4 regions of the Paenibacillus sp. RC84 genome follow, and region 1 is predicted to be linked to each of the others. Evidence: riboswitches for the same ligand, from Rfam matches in the RefSeq annotation. Region 1 holds a riboswitch; each other region holds the start of a gene.
The links. Region 1 has a riboswitch for cobalamin ahead of cobJ (precorrin-3B C(17)-methyltransferase). Riboswitches for the same ligand answer to the same signal wherever they lie in the genome.
Positions count from the first base shown of each region.

Region 2: it holds a riboswitch for cobalamin, as region 1 does, so the genes downstream of both, ABH899_RS03850 (ABC transporter substrate-binding protein) here and cobJ (precorrin-3B C(17)-methyltransferase) in region 1, are expected to answer to the same signal.
Region 3: it holds a riboswitch for cobalamin, as region 1 does, so the genes downstream of both, metE (5-methyltetrahydropteroyltriglutamate--homocysteine S-methyltransferase) here and cobJ (precorrin-3B C(17)-methyltransferase) in region 1, are expected to answer to the same signal.
Region 4: it holds a riboswitch for cobalamin, as region 1 does, so the genes downstream of both, ABH899_RS10625 (FecCD family ABC transporter permease) here and cobJ (precorrin-3B C(17)-methyltransferase) in region 1, are expected to answer to the same signal.

Region 1 is NZ_JBGBYL010000011.1:62,874-68,016, forward strand. Features, by position in the region: gene ABH899_RS23440 (hypothetical protein) at 1-28, shown strand, start outside; gene ABH899_RS23445 (glucose-1-dehydrogenase) at 202-987, shown strand; gene ABH899_RS23450 (glycoside hydrolase family 13 protein) at 1,007-2,695, shown strand; cobalamin riboswitch at 2,801-2,990, shown strand; gene cobJ (precorrin-3B C(17)-methyltransferase) at 3,348-5,143, shown strand, end outside.
Region 2 is NZ_JBGBYL010000002.1:22,931-28,073, reverse strand. Features, by position in the region: gene ABH899_RS03860 (ABC transporter ATP-binding protein) at 1-266, opposite strand, end outside; gene ABH899_RS03855 (FecCD family ABC transporter permease) at 266-1,303, opposite strand; gene ABH899_RS03850 (ABC transporter substrate-binding protein) at 1,304-2,311, opposite strand; cobalamin riboswitch at 2,490-2,695, opposite strand; gene ABH899_RS03845 (hypothetical protein) at 2,823-3,398, opposite strand; gene ABH899_RS03840 (aspartyl-phosphate phosphatase Spo0E family protein) at 3,453-3,713, opposite strand; gene ABH899_RS03835 (aminotransferase class I/II-fold pyridoxal phosphate-dependent enzyme) at 3,784-4,980, opposite strand; gene ABH899_RS03830 (Lrp/AsnC family transcriptional regulator) at 4,993-5,143, opposite strand, start outside.
Region 3 is NZ_JBGBYL010000004.1:448,967-454,109, reverse strand. Features, by position in the region: gene ABH899_RS12285 (FAD-dependent oxidoreductase) at 1-281, opposite strand, end outside; gene ABH899_RS12280 (YolD-like family protein) at 390-632, opposite strand; gene metE (5-methyltetrahydropteroyltriglutamate--homocysteine S-methyltransferase) at 846-3,143, opposite strand; cobalamin riboswitch at 3,330-3,521, opposite strand; gene ABH899_RS12270 (arylamine N-acetyltransferase family protein) at 3,572-4,357, opposite strand; gene ABH899_RS12265 (hypothetical protein) at 4,354-5,001, opposite strand.
Region 4 is NZ_JBGBYL010000004.1:35,577-40,719, reverse strand. Features, by position in the region: gene ABH899_RS10635 (ABC transporter substrate-binding protein) at 1-520, opposite strand, end outside; gene ABH899_RS10630 (ABC transporter ATP-binding protein) at 526-1,332, opposite strand; gene ABH899_RS10625 (FecCD family ABC transporter permease) at 1,329-2,510, opposite strand; cobalamin riboswitch at 2,609-2,810, opposite strand; gene ABH899_RS10620 (ATP-dependent DNA helicase) at 2,914-4,830, opposite strand; gene pyk (pyruvate kinase) at 5,062-5,143, opposite strand, start outside.

The DNA.
Region 1 (5,143 bases):
TATTATCTCCCGCACGTTCCTGTACTAATTTCCTTATAAGTTCCGTCGGCCGCGTTAACGGCCGTAAGCGTTTATGAACAAACTCCAGGCTGCTTGCAGCCGGGGTTTGTTCTTTTTTTATGCGTTTTTTCCTTCTAAAACGTTTAATTAAGGTGGAGGTCTTCTGCGAGGCCCGCATTCCAAAATCAAGGAGGTACCGCCATGTACAAGGATTTGGAAGGAAAAACGGTTGTCATCACGGGAGCGTCCACGGGGATAGGAAGAGCGGCTGCGGTCCGTTTCGGCCAAGAGAAAGCGAATGTCCTGATCAATTACTTGAGCCATGAAGAAAACATTCCCGCCTTGATCGTTGAAGTGGAAGCCGCGGGGGGCAGAGCGCTGGCGATCCGGGGAGATGTGACCAAAGAAGAGGACGTGAAGAAGCTGGTGGAAACCGCCCACGAGCATTTCGGTTCTCTGGACGTGATGATCAACAACGCGGGAATCGAGAATGAAGTTCCTTCTCAGGAGCTGTCCGCCGACGATTGGCGTAAAGTGCTGGACGTGAACCTGACCGGGGCGTTTCTCGGCAGCCGGGAAGCCATCTCCTATATGCTGGAGCATGAAATCAGAGGGGTCGTTATCAACGTTTCAAGCGTGCACGAAATGATCCCTTGGCCCCATTTCGTCCATTATGCGGCGAGCAAAGGCGGCATCAAAATGATGACCGAAACGCTGGCGCTGGAGTTTGCGCCCCAAGGAATCCGGGTGAACAATATCGGGCCGGGGGCTATCAACACGCCCATCAATGAAACGAAATTCGCCGACGAGCAGGCGCGCGCCGGCGTGGAAGCCCTCATTCCGATGGGGTATATCGGCAAACCGGAAGAGATTGCGGCCGTAGCCGCCTGGCTGGCCTCGTCGGAGTCAAGCTATGTCACCGGTATCACGCTGTTCGCGGACGGAGGGATGACGAAATATCCGTCGTTCCAAGGAGGAAGAGGCTGAGGGAGAGGAGAGAATTCACATGAACCAAACATGGTGGAAAGAAAGTGTCGTGTACCAAATTTATCCGTCCAGCTTCAAGGATTCGGACGGGGACGGCCGAGGGGACCTGCGCGGGATTATTTCCAAGCTGGATTATCTCGCGGAGCTTGGCGTCAACGTCATCTGGCTGTGTCCCGTTTACCGCTCGCCGGGCGCCGACAACGGCTACGATATCAGCGATTATTACGAGATCGATCCGCAGTACGGCACGATGGAGGATTTTGACGAGCTGCTTCTGGAAGCGCGCAAGCGCGGGCTGAAAATCATGATGGATCTTGTGCTGAATCATACCTCCGATCAGCATGCCTGGTTTAAAGAATCGCGTTCTTCCAGGGACAATCCCAAACGCGACTATTATATCTGGAGGAAGGGGAGAGAGGGGCTCTTCCCGAACAACTGGGAGTCTTACTTCAGCGGAAGCGTCTGGGAGCACGACCCGGAGACGGATGAGTATTACATGCATCTGTATTCGAAGCATCAGCCCGACCTCAACTGGGAGAACGACGAAATGGTCGACGAGCTTTTCAGAATGGTGCAATGGTGGCTAGGCAAGGGTGTCGACGGTTTCCGCTTCGATGCCATCGCTCATATCGTAAAAGCGCAAGGGCTGCCGGATGCCGATAATCCCCGGCATTTGCCCGTTGTGCAGGCTTACCAGCTTTTTTCGAACCTGGAAAAGGTACATACGCTGCTGCACAAACTCAATGACCGGGTGCTGTTTAACTACGACATCATGACGGTCGGCGAAACATCCGGACTGGGTCCGGAGCAGGCGCTGGATTACGTGGGGGATGAGCGCCATGAGCTGAACATGGTTTTCCAGTTCGAGCATATGAATCTGGATGCGGCTTCCGCCGGGACGGGCAAATGGGAGTCGAAGCCGTGGACCCTGCTGGAGCTGAAAAAAGTGATGAGCCGCTGGCAGACGGTCCTTCACGGCAAAGGCTGGAATGCCAACTATCTCGGCAATCACGATCAGCCCCGTCCCGTTTCGAGGTTCGGAGATGAAGGCCGGTACCGGGTGGAATCCGCGAAAATGCTGGCTGCGTTTCTCCTGACGCTGGAAGGGACGCCGTATATTTTTCAGGGGGAAGAAATCGGCATGACCAATGTCGCGTTCGATCTGATCGGCGATTACCGCGATGTGGAAACGATCAATTACTACAAGCAGGCCAAGCTGCTCGGCAAGCCCCAGGACGAAGTCATGAAGGCGATCTGGAAAAAAAGCCGGGACAACGCCCGCACCCCCATGCAGTGGGACGACACGGCGAACGCCGGATTTACGACGGGGGAACCGTGGATCAAGGTGAACCCGAATTATCCCGGGATCAATGCGGCGGCAGCGGCAGCCGATCCGCAGTCCGTCTACCACTACTACCGCAGCTTAATCGCGCTTCGCAAAAAGCATCCCGTCATCGTTTACGGCGAATATAAGCTTCTGCTTCCGCTGGACACGGAAATTTATGCGTATACGCGGACGCTGAACGGGGAGAAGCTGCTGGTGATTCTGAACTTTTTCGACGGAACGCCGGAGTTTACATGGCCGGAAGAGCTGGGAAAGGGGAAGAACGCGGAGCTTCTCATTTCAAATTACGATCCCGTCTCCGGCGAGGATACCGGCGTCCTCAAACTGCGGCCTTATGAAGCCAGAGTTTATCTGCTCGGTTGAGGGGAGCTTTTATCGGCATAGACAAGTTCTTTGACCGGATGTTATGATGAACAGAACACAATCGAATATGGTAAAAACAGGTGCGGAGCCCATTCGAACGGATCAGACAGTCCATAAGAACCGGGTTCGGCTTAAAACGGGAAGTTCGGTGAAAGACCGACGCGGACCCGCCACTGTAAGGAGCCCCCTGCAATCGCAGGGGAAAATTTTTTTCGGCATCAACGTCACTGGATTTTCCGGGAAGGCGCCGAAGAAAGCTCCGAGCCAGGAGACCTGCCTGTTTAAATAACACTAGATAACCTACGAGGATTTAGGGAGGTGTTGAGAACGGCTGAATCGCTGCCAACGGCGGCTTGCCGGAACGTGGGCGTACAAGACTGCCCGGGGCCGGCGACTGTGCGGGTTGGAAGCATATGCGGGATATTCCCGCTTAATGGCTCGAAAGTTCGAAGCATTTCTATCCGAAGAGGGTGGAAATGCTTTTTTTATTGTCCGGACGAGACGGGAAGGCAAACGGCAGGCCGCCGGAAGGCGCACCGCCGTGCATATAGAAGGCCGCCTGTTCGAAGCGGACAGGAAGGCCGGACTGCTTGATAACGGTTGTTCAGCGTAAGCGCTGGAGCTTTTTTTACAGGGAAGAGGAGGAATGGGAATGGCCGGTAAACTGCTTATCATCGGATTTGGCCCCGGGGACGAAGCCCATATTACAAAACGCGCGCGCGAGGCGATTTCGGAAAGCGAAGTCATTATTGGCTATAACACTTACGTGGATCTGATACGCAGTCTGATCGACGGCAAACAGGTCGTGCGTACGGGCATGACCGAGGAAGTGAGCCGTGCGCAGGAAGCCGTCAGACAGGCGGAGGCCGGGCGTAAGGTGGCCGTTATATCCAGCGGCGATGCGGGCGTCTACGGTATGGCGGGTCTCGTGTACGAGGTGCTGATCGAGAAAGGGTGGAAGCCGAGCGATGGCGTGGAAGTCGAAATCGTGCCCGGCATCTCGGCGATCAACTCGTGCGCTTCGCTGCTTGGAGCTCCCGTCATGCACGACGCATGCACGATCAGCCTCAGCGATCACCTGACGCCGTGGGATCTCATCCGGCGCAGAGTCGAAGCGGCCGCATCCGCCGATTTCGTCATCGCTCTGTACAACCCGCGGAGCGGCAGAAGAACACGCCAGATCGTGGAGACGCAGCAGATTTTGCTGAAACACCGCTCTCCCGATACTCCGGTGGGTATCGTCAAAAGCGCCTACCGAGACAGGGAGCACGTCGTGCTGACGACGCTTGCGGAGATGCTGGAGCATGACATCGGCATGCTTACTACCGTGATCATCGGCAACTCCGCGACCCGCAACTACGAGGGACTCATGATTACGCCGAGGGGCTATCAGCGCAAGTATACGCTGGACAGCGATATTCAGCCCCTGCGCCCTCATGAGCGTCTCCGGCGGGAAGCCGAGCCGTGGGCTCTGGAGCAGGAAGCGGAAACCGGCGCGGAAACGGAAGCGGCCCTGCCGGTACAGCCCGGTGCCGCTCTCCGGTCCGCGGAGCAGCGGGAAGCCGGCAGCGCCGGTCTGCCGTCCTTCTTCGACGAGGACGAGTACGGGGATGACGGCTACGGCGAATACAGCCCCGAAGCCGAAGGAACCGGTACTGCCGACGACTACGACCGCGAAGATTCGCCGGTCCGCATACAAGCGGCCGGGACACGGTCCGCGTACGATAAGCCCGCGTCTTCGGGGGCCGGGGAGTACGGGGACTCGGCGGTTGCGGTCGCCCTACGTCCGTCTGCCGCACCTGCGGCTTCCGTCGAGGCTTCGGCTCCTACCGCCTATGAGCTGGCGGAAGAGGCGCTCCGTCTCGTGACGGGCGAGCCCGGCGGAACGGCTCCCTCCGCTTCCCCAAGCGGATTTTTCCGCCAGCAGGCTATTCTCGAGTTCGCCGTCAGCCCCGGACTCGCGAACAAAAACCTGACCGCCAAACAGCTGATGGTCCTCGCGGCCGCTGTCGGCGATACAGGAACGATGGAGTATACGCCCCATCATCAACTGCTCGTCAAGCTGCGGACCGATGATCCCGATTCCGTAACGAAACGGCTTCGCGGAGAAGGGCTTCTGCTGGCTCCGGTCGGCGATGTGGTCCAGGTCAAAGCCTGCGACTTCTGCAATATGGACAAGGGCGACGCCGTGCCGTATGCGGAGGAGCTTCACGATCTTCTGGGCGGAGCGGCCGTGCCCAAAGAGATGAAAATCGGTTTCAACGGCTGCGGCATGGCCTGCTACGGCGCGGTGAAGGAAGATATCGGCATCGTGTACCGCCGGGAGAAGTTTGATCTGTTCCTCGGGGGGAAAACGGTCGGCCGCAATGCCCACGCGGCGCAGCCCGTTGCGGAAGGCATCGAGCCGGACAAGCTGGTCGAGACCATAGAGCGGATCGTCGCCCGGTA
Region 2 (5,143 bases), on a different contig from region 1:
GGCAGCGCATCCTGCTGAAGCACGGCAAGCCAGCGTGCCAGCTCCTTGCGGGCGTAGCCCGCGACTTCCCTCCCCTGGAGAAGAATACGGCCTTCCGTAAGGGGGTCTACGCCGGAGATAAGCCTCAGCAGAGTCGATTTGCCGCTCCCGTTGGGCCCGATGATGCCGAAAAATTCGCCGGGCTTCACCTCGAAACGGATATCTTTGAGCACGCGGGTTCCGCCGAAACTTTTTCCAGCACCCTGCACTTCGATGATCGGTTCCATCAGCTTCTCCCCCATTTCTTCTGTTTGCGCAGCAGATAAGCGAAGAACGGCGCACCCAGAAACGCGGTGATTACGCCGAGCGGAATCTCTGTCGGGCTTAGAAGCGTCCGGGCCAGCGTGTCGGCCCAAAGGACGTAGATGGCTCCGCCAACGGCGGAAAGCGGCACGATCAGCCGGTAATCCGGTCCCGCGATCAGACGGATCAGATGAGGCACGATCAGCCCGACAAACCCGATGACGCCGGATACGGAAACGGCCGCAGCCGTCACCAGTGTCGCGGTGATCAGCACGATCAATTTCGTCCGTTCGACATGGATACCCAGATGGGCGGCCTGACGTTCCCCGAGCGCCAGCAAGTTGAGTGTCCGCGCATAGCTGTAGAGCACAACGAAAGTTACGAGGAAATACGGAAGGAGAACGGTTGTGTACGACCAGCCTTTCATAGCGAGGCTGCCCATTAGCCAGAAAATGATTTCATTGACGACCTGCTTGGACATCGACACCAGAAAAGAAACCACGGAGCCGAGAAACGCCTGCATCACGACACCGGAAAGCAGCAGCGTCTCCATACGGATTTTGCCGTCAGTCCGGGCCAGTCGTAGAACGATCCAAAGCGAAACGGCTCCTGTAGCAAACCCGACGACCGGTATCGTCCACGTCCCGAAAAACGTCGTCTGCAGACCGAAGTAAATGACGAACGCCGCGCCGACGCTCGTTCCGCTGCTGACCCCAAGCGTATACGGGTCCGCAAGCGGATTGCGCAGAACGCCTTGAAAAGCGGCTCCCGCTACCGAAAGGGAGGCCCCGACAAGGATGGCCAGCATTACGCGCGGCAGCCTTACCTTCATAATAATCTGCTCCGAGGATACGGGCCAGTCCGGCGTGATTCGGTCTCCGATCCAAGGCAGCTTGCTCCCCAGAATCGAAGCGATCTGACTCACCGGCAGATGGGCCGAGCCCAGCGAAAGACTCAGCACAATAGAAAGAAGAAGGAGTAAAACTCCTACTCCTCCCCAAAGTCCCCATTTAGGTTTCATTTATTTCACCAAGTCCGGATAGATGGCTTTAGCCATTTGCAGGAGTCCCTCTGTCAGACGCGGTCCCGGACGGGTCAGCGTATTCTGGTCGAGACCGATTACCTGGTTGTTTTTGACCGCATTGATTTCGTTCCACCCGCTGCGTCCGCGAATGAGTTCTTCAAGACTCTTCTTCGTTTTGTCATCCACCACGTCTTTGGCGAATAAAATAACGTCCGGGTTCTGCTGAATGATTTTCTCCTCGCTGATCTGCTTCCAGCCCGTAATGTCGGAAGCGACATTGACACCGCCCGCCAGCGTGATCAGCTCATCCATGAATTCGCCCTTGCCGACTGTCCAGCCCGGAGAGAATTCGATGTAGACTTTTTTCTTCTTGTCCGCCGCTACGGTTTTTACGGCATCCGTAACTTTCTGACGGTCCTCTTTCATTTTTGCGACAACTTTTTCCGCCTGTTCCTGATGGTCGGTAATCTGACCGTAGAGCTGAATATTTTTCATGACGTCGTCAAGCGTCTTAGGCTCCACCTTGAACACGTTGATGCCCATGGCGCGCAGCTTTTCGACCGATTCTTTTTTCATCGAAACGCCTGTGAAAACAACGTCGGCTCCCGACGCGATAACCGATTCCTGGTTAGGCTGCGTAATTCCGCCCATTTTCGGCTTCGTTTTCGCTTCCGCCGGATAATCGTCAAAATCGGACACGCCGACGATTGTATCGCCCAGACCGATCGCAAAAAGAGCTTCCGTCTCAGCCGGCGAAACCGACACGATTTTACCGGGCGCTTTCTCGAACGTAAATTCCTTGCCTGTCGCATCGGTTACTTTCAAAGGATACTGCGTTTTCTTCGCGCTCGTTTGCGGAGCGGTGCTTGCCGCCGGAGAGGCCGAGCCCGCCGTCCCGTTATCCGTGCTTTGCTTGCCGCAGGCTGCCAGGCCGACGGCCATCGTCAAAACAAGCAGCAGCAGGGCGTATTTAAAACCCCTAGCGGTTCTTCGTTCGTTGTTCATGTTCTCTACTCCCTTGCTGATTTAGTTTGACTTGAAGTTGTCCCACGATGTTCGCGCATGTCAACAAAAAATCCCCTCTATCCGGAGATAGAGGGGATAACTTTCGGAATCACGAGGTGAAACGGCCGTCAGTCGGACGTCCTTTCCGGTTTCGCGCGATCCTCTCCTCGAAGGATATTGTGCTGCAAACCGGCAGGCAGGTCTCCTGACTTACGGATGACTGACCGTCTTGCCTTCCCATCCGCGCGCGGACAGTGGCATCGTAAGACGATCTCCGTATTACAGTGGCGGGACCGTGCCGGATTTGCACCGGCTTCCCTTTTCACCCTGGGCTTCGGCTCCGTTGGGAGACGCCGCTTCGGGACCTGACGGTAAACGTATGAGGTTGGGCCTTCAAGTTCATCCCCCATTATAGGCCAAGCGGCGCCGGAAAGACAAGGACTTTAGTCACCGCACCGCTTGCAGTTCCTCGCGCGGGCCATAGAGTCGTGGCGGCGCCGAGGCCGTCGCGTCAGGATTTAGCGGCGATCTTTTTGAGCACCTCGAACGACTGTTCGGGATTGCGGCTGTTCACCGCCATGAAAGCGACGAGCCCTTTGCCCTCTACGCCGTTATCCTTCATCCACTTGGAATACTGGAGCGGAATGCCGTACAGATGCGTCTCCTTCTTGGGCGCTTCGGGCGGATTCTTTTTCTTCCCGGCAGGTTCAATCGTCGCCTCGAGTACGCCCTCCGGATAGTCCTCCTGCTTGAAATGCTCTTCCAGCGGTAAAAATGCCCCTTCGGCCGCATAAATCTTAAACTGTTCTTCGGGGATGATCAGAATACCGTGATTGCCGTATCCCATTTCGACGATCATCTTCTCATTGGAAAAAAGCGGGGACGTATTCAAATAGATGGACGGCTTGTCCCCCACAAGCGCTTTCAACGAATTTTCAAGCTTAAAAGCGGCATCGACCGGTATACCGTCACGGGCCATCATAAAGATGGAAACATCCGCTTTGGGCTGGGCCTTCCCGCACCCGGAAACCAAGACGGTGAATAATAGAAGCAGTACAGCAGCCGAAAACCAGCGTTTCTGTGTCATCGTAATCCCTCCGTTGCCTGATAGCCTGTGCAAACGCTGCAAAAAAGCCGGCATTTACCGGCTCTTCTGGACTAGATTCATATATTCGTTAATCTTATGATCAAGTAGCGTACTCATTTCAATTACGGACTCGGAAGTCATAGCCTCACCGGACTGAACCATCTGTTCCAGTCTGTGCCGCATAAACTGAATTTCTTCTTCCAGGTGAAAGAGGGAGGCTAATTTGGCAGGTCGTTTGGATAACCAGCGTTGATCGGAAACGTCATGGCTGTACCAACCCGAGTTGTCGGCCAGACGATATTCTAAATAAGCCATACATATCCCTCCTTTACCCTAAAGATATCAGTTTTTTCCGATTCTGAAAACTATTTTTTGGGACAAGTCTTTACAATTTTTTCACAAAAGACCCAATACGGTCCAAAGCTTCGTTCAGCTGTGAAACGGAAGTCGCATAGGAGCAGCGGACGAAGCCTTCGCCGCCGTTGCCGAATACCTGTCCCGGAACGGCCGCCACCTTCGCTTCGGTCAGAAGCCGCTGAGCGAACTCTTCCGAGCTGAGGCCCGTCGAAGCGATGGAAGGGAACGCGTAGAACGCTCCCTGAGGCTCGTGGCAGTCGAGACCGATCTGCCGGAAGCCTTGAACGACCAGGCGTCTGCGCTGGTTATAGGACTCCATCATCCGGTCCTTCTCCTCCAGTCCGTTGCGGAGCGCCTCAAGCGCGGCAATCTGGCCCATGATCGGAGCGCACATGACCGTGTACTGATGGATCTTCAGCATCGCCGAGATCAGGTCCGGATGCCCACACATGTAGCCGACTCTCCAGCCCGTCATGGCAAAAGCTTTCGCGAAGCCGCTGACAAGAACAGTGCGGTCCCGCATGCCGGGCAGCGACGCGAAGCTCACGTGCTTGCTTCCGTAAGTGAGCTCCGCATAAATTTCATCGGCGATGACGATCAGATCGTTCTCTTCCACGATCCGGGCGATCGGCTCCCAGTCCTCGTACGTCATGATGCCGCCCGTCGGGTTGCTCGGATAGCTCAGAACGAGAACCTTGGATTTCGGCGTCAGACTTGCGCGGAGCGCCTCGGGCTTCAGCTTGAAGCTGTCCTTCGCGAAGGTCTCGATGCCGACCGGGACTCCTCCGCCGATCGTGACGATCGGGCTGTAAGCGATATAGCAGGGCTCCGGAACGAGAATTTCATCGCCCGGCGTAATCAGCGCGCGCAGCGCAAGGTCAATCGCCTCGCTGCCGCCGACCGTTACGACGACTTCATTCGAAGGCTCGTATTTTACGGCAAAATTCGTGTACAAATACTCGGCGATCGCTTCGCGAAGCTCAGGGAGGCCCGCATTCGGCGTATAGTTCGTCCGCCCTCTTTCCAGGGAATACACGCACGCCTCGCGGACATGCCACGGCGTCACGAAATCCGGTTCCCCGACGCCCAGAGAAATGATATCCTTGCTCCCGCTTACCAAATCAAAAAAACGCCGGATGCCCGAAGGAGGAATATCCCGGACCAGCGGTGACAAATAGCCCTGCATGGATTTCGGTTTACTTCCGATTTCTTCCTGGTTTATCATCGTCATCGTCCTTTATGGTGAGACCAGCATCCGATGATCATCCTCACGGTCATCAAAAATGATCCCATCCTGTTTGTATTTTTTCAGAATAAAATGAGTTTTCGTTGACAATACCCGGTCCAGTGTCGACAGCTTGCTGGAAACGAAAGAAGACACTTCCCGC
Region 3 (5,143 bases), on a different contig from region 1:
TACTGATCGTAGATCAAATCGTGCTGGGCTGTAATTTTGGCGGTCGTATATCCGGTCGTCCCGTGTAAAATGCGACCCGCGTTCAGAACCGCGACTTTCAAGCCTTTCATGGCCAGCAGGTAGGCCGTCGTCAGACCGGTTATTCCGGCGCCGACGATAGCGGCGTCTACCCGGATATTTTCGTTCAGCCTGGAATAGGAGGGAATTTGGGCGGAAGCCAGCCAGTACGATTCCGGAAACTGGGGGAAAGCGGCGGCTGATCTCGAATTCGTTTCGTTCACGTGGATTAGCTCCTTTTACCAATATTCTCCTAACTTCTCCAGAGTGACCTCATTCTATTCGTTCCGCACAAAGTAAAAAAGCACCCTGCCGGATGCTTCTAAGGCTAATCAGGCGTTATCCACCTGCATAATGTCCATAAAAGGAACTTTCGTCAGCTGTTCGCCGTCCTGAACGTGTACGAGTCTCGTCCGGGGATCCATGACCGTAATTCTGCCGTAGACCTGCTCCTCCCAGCCCCATACCGTGAGAAGAATTAATGAATCCTCGTCCTTCGCTTCCACCAGCCGGTTACCGAGTTCTTCCAGCTCGAACTCATCCCGGGTCGGACGTTTTACTTTTGCCTTTGCCATTATACCTCCTGAATGACGGTCTTACCTTCTGCCGTTTATCTTTCTATCTTACCATGTTTATGGGTTTCTTCCAACGGTTTGGAAACTCACGTTCCTATTTTCTTCTCGCGCTAATGTAAAAAAAAGCCCCTGCCCGGTTTGCACCGGACGAAGGCTCGGATTGTTGGACGGCTTATGTCCGTAAGCATCTGCAGCCAACCTTGATCTGCTCGGTTAAGCTTGAGAAACGGCCATTGTTTCCCGGCACTGTTTGGCGGCCGCAACCATGTTGCGCAGGGCTGCTGCGGTTTCCTCGCTGCCTCTCGTTTTGAGGCCGCAATCGGGATTAATCCAGAAGAGCTGCGGGTCGAGTACGCGCAGCGCACGCTCGATCATGCTTACCATCTCTTCGACGGAAGGGACCCTCGGACTGTGAATGTCGTAGACACCGAGCCCGATTCCCTTCTCGTAGGTGTGCTGTTCGAAGCTTTCGATCAGCTCGCCGTGGCTGCGGGAAGTTTCAATGGATATGACGTCGGCATCCATATCGCGGATAGACCCGATCATGTCGTGGAATTCGCAGTAGCACATATGGGTATGAATTTGCGTCGTGGCCCGCACGTTCGACGTTGTGCTGCGGAAAGCGTTGACCGCCCAATCGAGATAAGCCCGGTGCTCATCTTTCTTAAGAGGAAGGCCTTCACGGACAGCGGGCTCGTCGATTTGGATCATTTCGATTCCCGCCTCTTCGAGTGCTTGCACTTCTTTCTCCAGCGCGAGCGAAATCTGATAGGCGACTACGTCTCTGGACAGATCGTCCCGGACGAATGACCAGTTAAGAATCGTAACCGGTCCGGTCAGCATCCCTTTGACGGGACGTGTCGTGAGCGACTGGGCGTAGACGGTTTCCTCGACGGTCATCGGCTGCGTAAAAGCCACATCGCCGTAAATGACCGGCGGTTTCACACAGCGCGAGCCGTAGGACTGCACCCAGCCGTTGCGCGTGAAGGCGAAGCCGTCCAATTTTTCGCCGAAAAATTCCACCATGTCCGTCCGTTCGAATTCCCCGTGAACGAGGACGTCCAGATCCAGCTCCTCCTGAAGCTTGATCCATTTATCGATCTCGCTCCGGATAAACGCTTTATACTGCTCGTCCGTCCATTCCGCTTTTCTCCATTTGGACCGCGCCTGTCTGACTTCCGCTGTCTGCGGGAAGCTTCCGATAGTCGTGGTCGGGAGAAATGGCAGCTGCCACTTCTCGCGCTGAAGGGCCCGCCTCTCGCCGAAATCCGCGCCGCGTGCCGCCGGCACCTTTTGAAGCTGCAGAGCGGCCGCCTGGACGGCTTTGTTGCCGCGAGCTTCGGAAGATCGGAGGGCGGCAAGCGCTTTTTCGTTCCGCTGAAGCGCTTCGGCGGTGTCCGCCGTTTGGGATACCGCCGCCTTGGACAGCAGGACGATTTCCTCCAGCTTCTCGTCGGCGAAGGCAAGAGCGTCTCTCAGCACCGGATCGAGCTTATCTTCGTGAACGGTGGACACCGGCACATGCAGAAGGCTGCAAGATGGCTGGACGATCACCCGCTCTTCGGGAACCACGGCTAAAATGCCGCGAAGCGTATTCAGCTTCTCCTTCAGATCGGAACGCCAAATATTCCGGCCGTCCACGATACCCGCTCCCAAAATTTTACCTTCGGGAAATCCTTCGCTCTTCAGAAGCTTCAGCGTCTTCTCACCGCCGTGTACGAAATCAAGCCCGATCCCGCTTACGGGCAGCTGCACAACCCTACTGTAATGTTCCACGGATTCGAAGTAGGTCTGGAGCATAATTTTCAGTTTCGGCGCTGCCTCTGCCAGTGCTTTGTAGATCGCTTCAATCCGTTCCATATCCTCGGCGGATACGTTTGTCGAAAGCACCGGTTCGTCCACTTGCACCCATTCGGCGCCTTCCCGTTCCAGCTCTCGCAGCACTTGGCCGTACAGCGGAAGCAGCCGGTCGATCCAGGCATCGGTTTCCGTCTCGGAGTACCCTTTGGACAATTTCAAAAACGTAAACAGTCCGAGAAGCACGGGCTTGCCCTGGATTCCGAGCGCTTCTTTGGCTTCGCGGTAAGCTTTGAGAGGCTTGTTCTCGACCAGTTCGGGCCTCGCGCCCTGCAGTTCCGGCACAATATAATGATAGTTGGTGTTAAACCATTTCGTCATTTCGCATGCAGCCGCCCCGTCCTCGCCTCTAGCCATCGCATAGTAGGTGCCCGGAGATACTTCACCGCCCTCGTATTGAAACCGTTCCGGGACGATTCCGAACATCGCGGAAGTATCCAGTACGTGGTCGTATCCCGAAAAATCGTTGACCGCGATAAGCTCAATGCCCTTCTCCCGCTGAATGCGAAGATTTCCCAAACGGACCTCGGTCAGCTTGTCCGTCAGCTCCCGCTCCCCGATTTTACCGGCCCAGAAAGACTCCAGCGCCTTCTTCCATTCACGTCCCGCTCCGATCCTCGGGTACCCCAAACTGCTGCTTTTCAATGCGTTCATGATCTTGACCTCCTGATAGTGGCTTGAATTGGATGTTTGCATAAGTTCTCTGTTTCATTTGCTTGTTTGTACGCGAAAAATAAGAAAAGGACGTCATTATCCCCGAAGCATGCAAGGATAAAGACGCCCTCTGTTTGTATAATCAGCGGCTCGTACTTTAACACCTCCCTATCTCCCGTAGGTAAAGCAGTGCTGTCAGAACAGGCAGGTCTCCTGGCTCCAGAATCATCATCTTCGGCTGCCTTCCCGGTCTAAGACCAGTGGCATAATCGCCTTGACTCCTCTGTTACAGTGGCGGGACCGCGCCGGTTTTTCACCGGACTTCCCTTTTAAGCTCCAGCTCCCGAGGGGCTGGGCACCTATTCCCAACATATTCAATTGGTTAACTTAGGAATGACTATACACAACGAAGCTTATTTATGCAAGCTTTATTCCAGAGGAATGCCGAAATATTTAAGCAGAGCTTCCTTGTAGGCCGCGTCGTTTTCGGGCACGAACGTGCGCACGCCTTCTGGCGTGAACAGCTTAAACTCCTTGCCGGAGACCGAATTGCGCCCCTCACGGGTCCGTACGGCTACCATCGCATCCTTCGTGAAAATGGAGTCCGGGCTGTGCTCGCACCAGAAGCTGGCCATGACAAAATCTTTGGGCAGCTGCGGCTCCTCGGTAAACGAGTAAATGCGCCTCCAACTGCCGTGATGGTTCTCGCTCAGCACCCAGCCGAATACGGGGTCCCGCTCCATGGCGTATAACTCCCCGCCCTGCCGCTGTTCCAGCTTCTCGGCAAGACGGACCGGTCTCCGGGGGACGATGCCCCCGACACCTACGTCGCATAAGTAGCTGACCCCCTCCGCCTCCACTTTCAATACGTGATGGCGGCGTTTGGGCGGCAGCTGCGTCTCGTCTCGCCAGAACCGGGCGACATAATCGGTCACGGGGTAACCGAGCTGGCGCAGCAGCCAGCCGAACAGGGCGTTCAGCTCGAAGCAGTAGCCGCCCCGCCGCCGCTCGACGATTTTGTGGCGCAGATGCTTTATGTCCAGAGACAGCGGAATACCGTTCAGGATATCCAGATTTTCATACGGAACGGTGTGCAGATGCTGCTCCTGCAGCAAAGCCAGCGCTTCATAACTGCCGTCCAGCGGCCCTTCGTAACCGATTCGGTTGAGGTAAGCCTCCACTTCAGGTTTCAAAGCTTCTCTATCCGTCCTCACGAGACATCCTCCTTTACGGCAGGCTCGCAGACCCTGATTTCTTTGGTACGGAGATCCACAACACGGCTGCGCACATCGCATTTGGAAATGAACAGAGGCTCGCCGTCCCGGTCTATCCAATACGCGATAGGCAGTGAAACTTCGCTGCCGCGAAAGGATCCGTCCGCATGACTCGTCCCGATGACCATGGCATGATGCCGAGAGGCGATTTCTTTCGCTTTTGCAACCCATTCATCGAACTGCTCTTCACTGAACATGCCGACGCCGATCGGCTGAACAAACAAATCGGTCCGGGGGCTGATCGCTTCCTCCACCTCCCGCAGTACCAGTTCGTCACACAAAATCGGGGTGATGAGTAGCCCTTCTTCCTTTACGGATTCATATCCGCTGTATTTGGCCCGGTCCATCGCGATTTTCCCTTCCCGGTTTATGATAACGGCCCGGTCTTTCGGATTTTTCGAACCGCTTATAAGTAGAGTACGCGTACGGGCCGCAAGCTCACACGCCAGAGATAGATTCGTATGTAAGTATCCTTCGGGGAAAACTGCCGCAGTTATGTCGGGATACCTCATCAATTCCGCTTGCAGTTGTTCCAGGTTCCGCTCCAGCTTAGGCTGGCTGACGAGAATTTTCAATCTCAGCACCTCCGGCTTATTCTTAAAGATTTCAACAACTTGGTGAAATATTCCTCCATGTTCACCAACTTTTGATGAGTTTCCGCTCAATTGGCATCATTATTTATTGCATTATCTGCCAGAGAACTCCATAATAGGAATCTGAGTTCTT
Region 4 (5,143 bases), on a different contig from region 1:
TATCCCGGTACACATCCTCCAAGGTCGGAGCGGCTTTATTGGAAGATTCCTGCACATAAGTCTGAACCCCCTGTTTGGCGAGTTCTTCCCGGGTGCCCAGACTTTTCTCCGTAAACGCGCTTTTCCAGCCCGCATAGGCAAAATCCGGAGCGGCCTCCGCGAAAACTTCCTTGGACGGATATGTTTTCGCGAGAACGGGAACCCGTTTGTAAGCTTCCTGCAGCTCCGGGAGGATCTGATCGTCCAGGTAGGCGGTGCCGGCCATATTTTTCTCCAGGCCAAGCGCAAGCATCACTTCCGTAGCATGCTGATTTAAAGTGACGGCCCGTTTGGGCGCTTCCGAAAAATGAAGCTTCTGCCCCATATTATCAAGTTCTACGGCTGCCGCCGGTGCTCCCGTTGACTCCGCGGTCCCTCTCGGTACAAGTGCTTTGGTTGAATCGGAAGCGGAGCAGGCGCTTATAGCGGCCATGCACACAAGAGTGAGGCATAAATATAAAGAAAGTTTAAGAGATCGCATAAGATTCAAAAGGATTCCTCCGTCTGTTTTAGTCCGGCGTTATAAAAAGATTCCGGCAAGTACGTAATGACCGGCTTGCCTGTCAGGGCGTGCCGGTTCACCTCGGCGTGAACGCCGAATATGTCCCGGAGAACAGTAGGGACGAGAAGTTCCGCGGGCGTTCCTTCCGCCGCAATCCTTCCCTCGCTGATGATGTAGAGACGGTCGCAATAGTAAGCCGCCATATTCAGATCGTGAAGGGCGGCCAGCGTCGTGATCCCCAGCGAGCGGACAAGCTCCATGATCTGGAGCTGGTAGCGGATATCCAGGTGGTTCGTCGGCTCGTCCAGAATCAGAAACTTCGCCTGCTGGGCCAGCGCCCGGGCGATAAGCACCCGCTGCTTCTCGCCGCCGGACAAGGTCGCGAAGCTGCGTTCTCCGAAGTGTCCGAGTCCGACCGTTTCCAAGGCCCGGAAGCATATTTCCCGGTCCGCTTCCGTATCGCTTTCGTACCATTTCTTGTGGGGATATCTTCCCATCAGAACCATGTCCGCCACGCTGAAATCGAACTCGACGGAAGATTCCTGGCTGACGACGGCCATCAGTTCGGCCGCTTTTTTGTAGGGCAGATTCAGCAGTTCCCGCTCATCCATAAACACTTGTCCCGCGTCCGGCTTAAGCTCGCGGTAGACCGTTTTGAGCAGGGTCGATTTCCCGCTCCCGTTCGGGCCGATCAGGCCGATAAACTCGCCTTCGCGGACGGCCAGGTTTACGGAGTCGAGGATTTTCCTGGCGCCTATGCTCAAAGTGAGATGATTCGCTTCCATGTTCATTTAGAAGCACCTCCGAACGCGTATGAACTTCTGCGGAGCAGCCAGATGAAGAACGGGCCTCCGCATATCGCGGTGACGATGCCGATCGGCAGTTCTTCCGGCGCAAGCGCGAGCCTGGCCAGAACGTCGGCCCATATGACGTAGACCGCCCCGAAAAGGACGCTGACCGGAAGCACCTTGCGGTGGTCGGAGCCGAGCACCAGCCGGACGATATGGGGAATCATCAGGCCGACAAAACCGATTGAGCCGCTGACGGACACGATCGTTCCCGTGATCAGCGCGGTCACGATCACCAGACAGGTACGGAACGCCGGCACATTGACCCCCATCGTTCCCGCTGCGCCTTCCCCCACGAGAAGAGCGTTCAACGACCGGTGCTGAAAGAGCAGGAAAACGATACCGGACACCACGATCAGAGCCGGTGCGGTGAGGTATTCCCACTTCGCGCCGGCCAGGCTGCCCATCAGCCAGTAAACGACGGAGCGGATGCCTTGGGCATTCGGCGCCATCGTGACGATGAAGCTCGTAAACGCCGACATCATGCTCGCAACGGCTGTTCCCGCAAGCAGCAGCCGGGTGGTCGAAATGCGGCCTCCTACCTTGGCGAAGGTAAAGACAAGCGCCATCGCGACGAGGGAACCGATAAAGGCCGAAACCGGCAGCGCGTAAGCACCGAGAAACGAGAAGCCGCCGAACAGCAGAACAAGGGTAGCCGCAACCGACGAGCCGGACGATACCCCGAGTATGTAAGGATCGCCGAGCGAATTGCGGATTAACGCCTGGATCGTCACTCCGACCGCGGACAGGCCCGCTCCTACGACAAGACCGAGCAGGACGCGGGGAAAGCGGATGTTCCAGATAATATGCTCCTGCGCTTTCGTCCAATCCCGCTCGACCAGGCTGCCGATTCCCGGCATGTGAGATAGAGCGATCTTCCAGACCGTGACGGGCTCGATCCGAACGGAACCGAGCATGACGGCTATCGTCACGGAGATCACAAGGAGAAGCGACAAGCCGCCCAGCAAGAGCGGAAAAGCGGTTAGAGTGCGCGCCGTCCCGTATTTTTTTGCGGATGCGGAGCGGGCGCCCCTGGCCTCCCCGGTCTCCCGTACCGTTTCTTTATTGCAAACCGATTGCAAGTCCTCACCTCGACCGTTGATATTTTTAGGGCTGTCCATGCAAAAAAGCGCCTCCCCCTTCGTTTGCAGACAAAGGGAAAGACGCTCGTAATTTCAGTACGGAACGCATCTAACACCTCCCTATCTCCCGTAGGTTGCTCGTGTTACGGATACAGGCAGGTCTCCTGGCTATCAGCGTCATCATCGGCAGCAGTCTTCCCGGCATGGATACCAGTGACTGTGGTTGCTGCGACTCTTCTGTTACAGTGGCGGGACCGCGCCGGTCTTGCACCGGACTTCCCTATTAAGCTGTACCGCGTTAAGATTCCAACGGCAAGCACCTGTACCGACTTATTCAATTCATCGTCCGGCCTATATTTTACTTGAAATACGGAATGTGAACCGGAAGCATCTTGTCTATCATAGCGGATACGTCAAGAATCGGCAACATTTGACATCCCGCTTAATCCGGAAGCAGGCCCTGGATCTGCTCTCTGACCGTAGGATTATCCAGATCATGACCGAGAACGGACACCATGCCCCGGTCATCGCGTGACCGGATTAAGCGCCCGATGCCCTGCCTCAGGCGGAGCAGCATGTAGGGCATATCCACGTCTTCGTACGGCTGAGCCGAATCTTTCCGCTTGGCCGCAAAGACGGGATCGTCCGGAGGAAACGGAAGCTCCCAGACGATTACATGGGACAAGGACGGTCCCGGAATATCCAGTCCTTCCCACAGCGTTACCGCACAGAGGACACTTTCCTCGTCGTTCTGAAACGACGAGATGAGGTGGCTGATTTCCGCCGAGCCTTCAAACAAAAACCGGTAATCGGCGTACTCGGGATACCGTGTCATGTTCCGTTTGAAATCGCCAAGCGCCTCGCGGGACGGGAACAGGATAAGCGCCCGCCCGTCGGATTCCTTGAGCAGTTCCAGAACCCGTCCGGTCTTGTCCTCTTCCGGCTTGTCGGGATACAGATTCGCCTTCATTTGGGCGCTGTAATCGTAAGGGGAGGGAACGGAGAACGAAAGGAAGCTTTCGATGCCCAGGCTGCCCGCCATATAGTCGAAAGAGCCGTTGACGGACAAGGTCGCCGAAGAAAACACGACCGGCATTTTTTTCGAAAAGACGCGGTCTCTTAAAATTTCCTTGACCATTTTCGGCATGATGACCAGGGTGATTCCGTTGGAATCCTCCGTAACCCATGAAATGAGCTGACCCGGCTTATCGAACAAGCTCAAAGCAAGCTGAATCATTTCCAGGTGTTCCTCGACGATTTTGAGCTGGTAATCGTCCAGTGTGGACAGTCCGCTTTCGAACACAAGCTCTTCCTCAATCACGTCGATCAGCTGCCGGAACCGGCTTACTTCCCGTTTCAATTCTTCGCTCCAGGCGAATTCCTTGCGTTCCGAGGCCGGGACGGAATAACTGCTCTCGTCCAGCACGCGGAACAGCGTTTCACTCTGGACGATGGCCTCCTCGATGGCCAGGGCCAGCGTTTCTCTGACCTCGCCTTCCAGAAGCCGGATGACGATGCTTTCGAATACCGAATGCTTCAATTTGTAGGTGAGCGCGTTTTGCGCAGCCGTTTCAAGCAGATGCCCTTCGTCGAATACGACGGAACTGTGGTCCGGCAGAAGAGGAAGCTGACCTTCCCGTTTGCGGGCCTCGTAGGTCCAGACGTGTTCCATGTAGAAATCATGGGAACAAATAATCAGGTCGGCGGACTTGCGGTAATGCTCGCGCGACAACGTCTGGCCGCAGCGATGCCGCTGGCTGCAGACGAGGCAGTCCTGGAACACGTCCCAGCCGATACGTTCCCACTGCTCGTCCGTCAGCTCGGGGTACTCCTTACGGTTGCCGTACGGATAGAACGACTGGAGCGTGTCCGGGTAGTGGACGAACGAAGGAAGGCCGTGATAAATCTCGCTGAAAACTTCCTCGTCGTCAAAAGCGCCGCCCCGGGTGTCGTCCAGTTTATTCAGGCAAATGTACTGATGCTGCGACTTGCCCATCCGGGCGTCAATCGTCAGATCGAGATGCCGGGCGAGCTTGGCGATGTCCCCTTCGGGTTTGACCAGCTGCTCGATCAGCGACTCGTCCGCACAAGCGATAATCGCGGGTTTTCTCGTATAACGCGCATAAGTAAGAGCGTAAAGCAGATACACCAGCGTTTTCCCGGTTCCCACTCCCGCTTCCGCAAAGATGGTCTGTTTCTCCTGGTAAGCCCTCTCCAGCTGAAACGCCATATAAATTTGTTCGTCTCTCACTTCAAAACCGGCTTCCGGCAGAAGCTCGTAAAACACGTCGGCAATCCAGTCGCTTGCCTGCTGAATAAATGGTTTCGTCGGATCAAATGCAAATGGATAATTTCTCAATCTGGCCGTGCCTCCACATCATCGTTACGTACATCTGTCCATTATACCGCAAAAGATCCCGCTGCGAATCCTCCTTTTCTTAGAAGCGCAAAATAAAAATCCGCCCGGAGGCGGATTCTAAGTTTCAGTCACTATCGTTCAGTCATTGAAGTTTTTGGTGGAAAAGCATTGCATGACACATTCCGTTTATGCAGCAAAAAAAACCTCCCCTTCGCCGGGAGGCTTTTCCTTCTACACTTGCATGATTTTAATCAGATTCGTCGTTCCCGTCTTGCCGATCGGAACCCCTGCCGTGATCACGGTGTAATCGCCG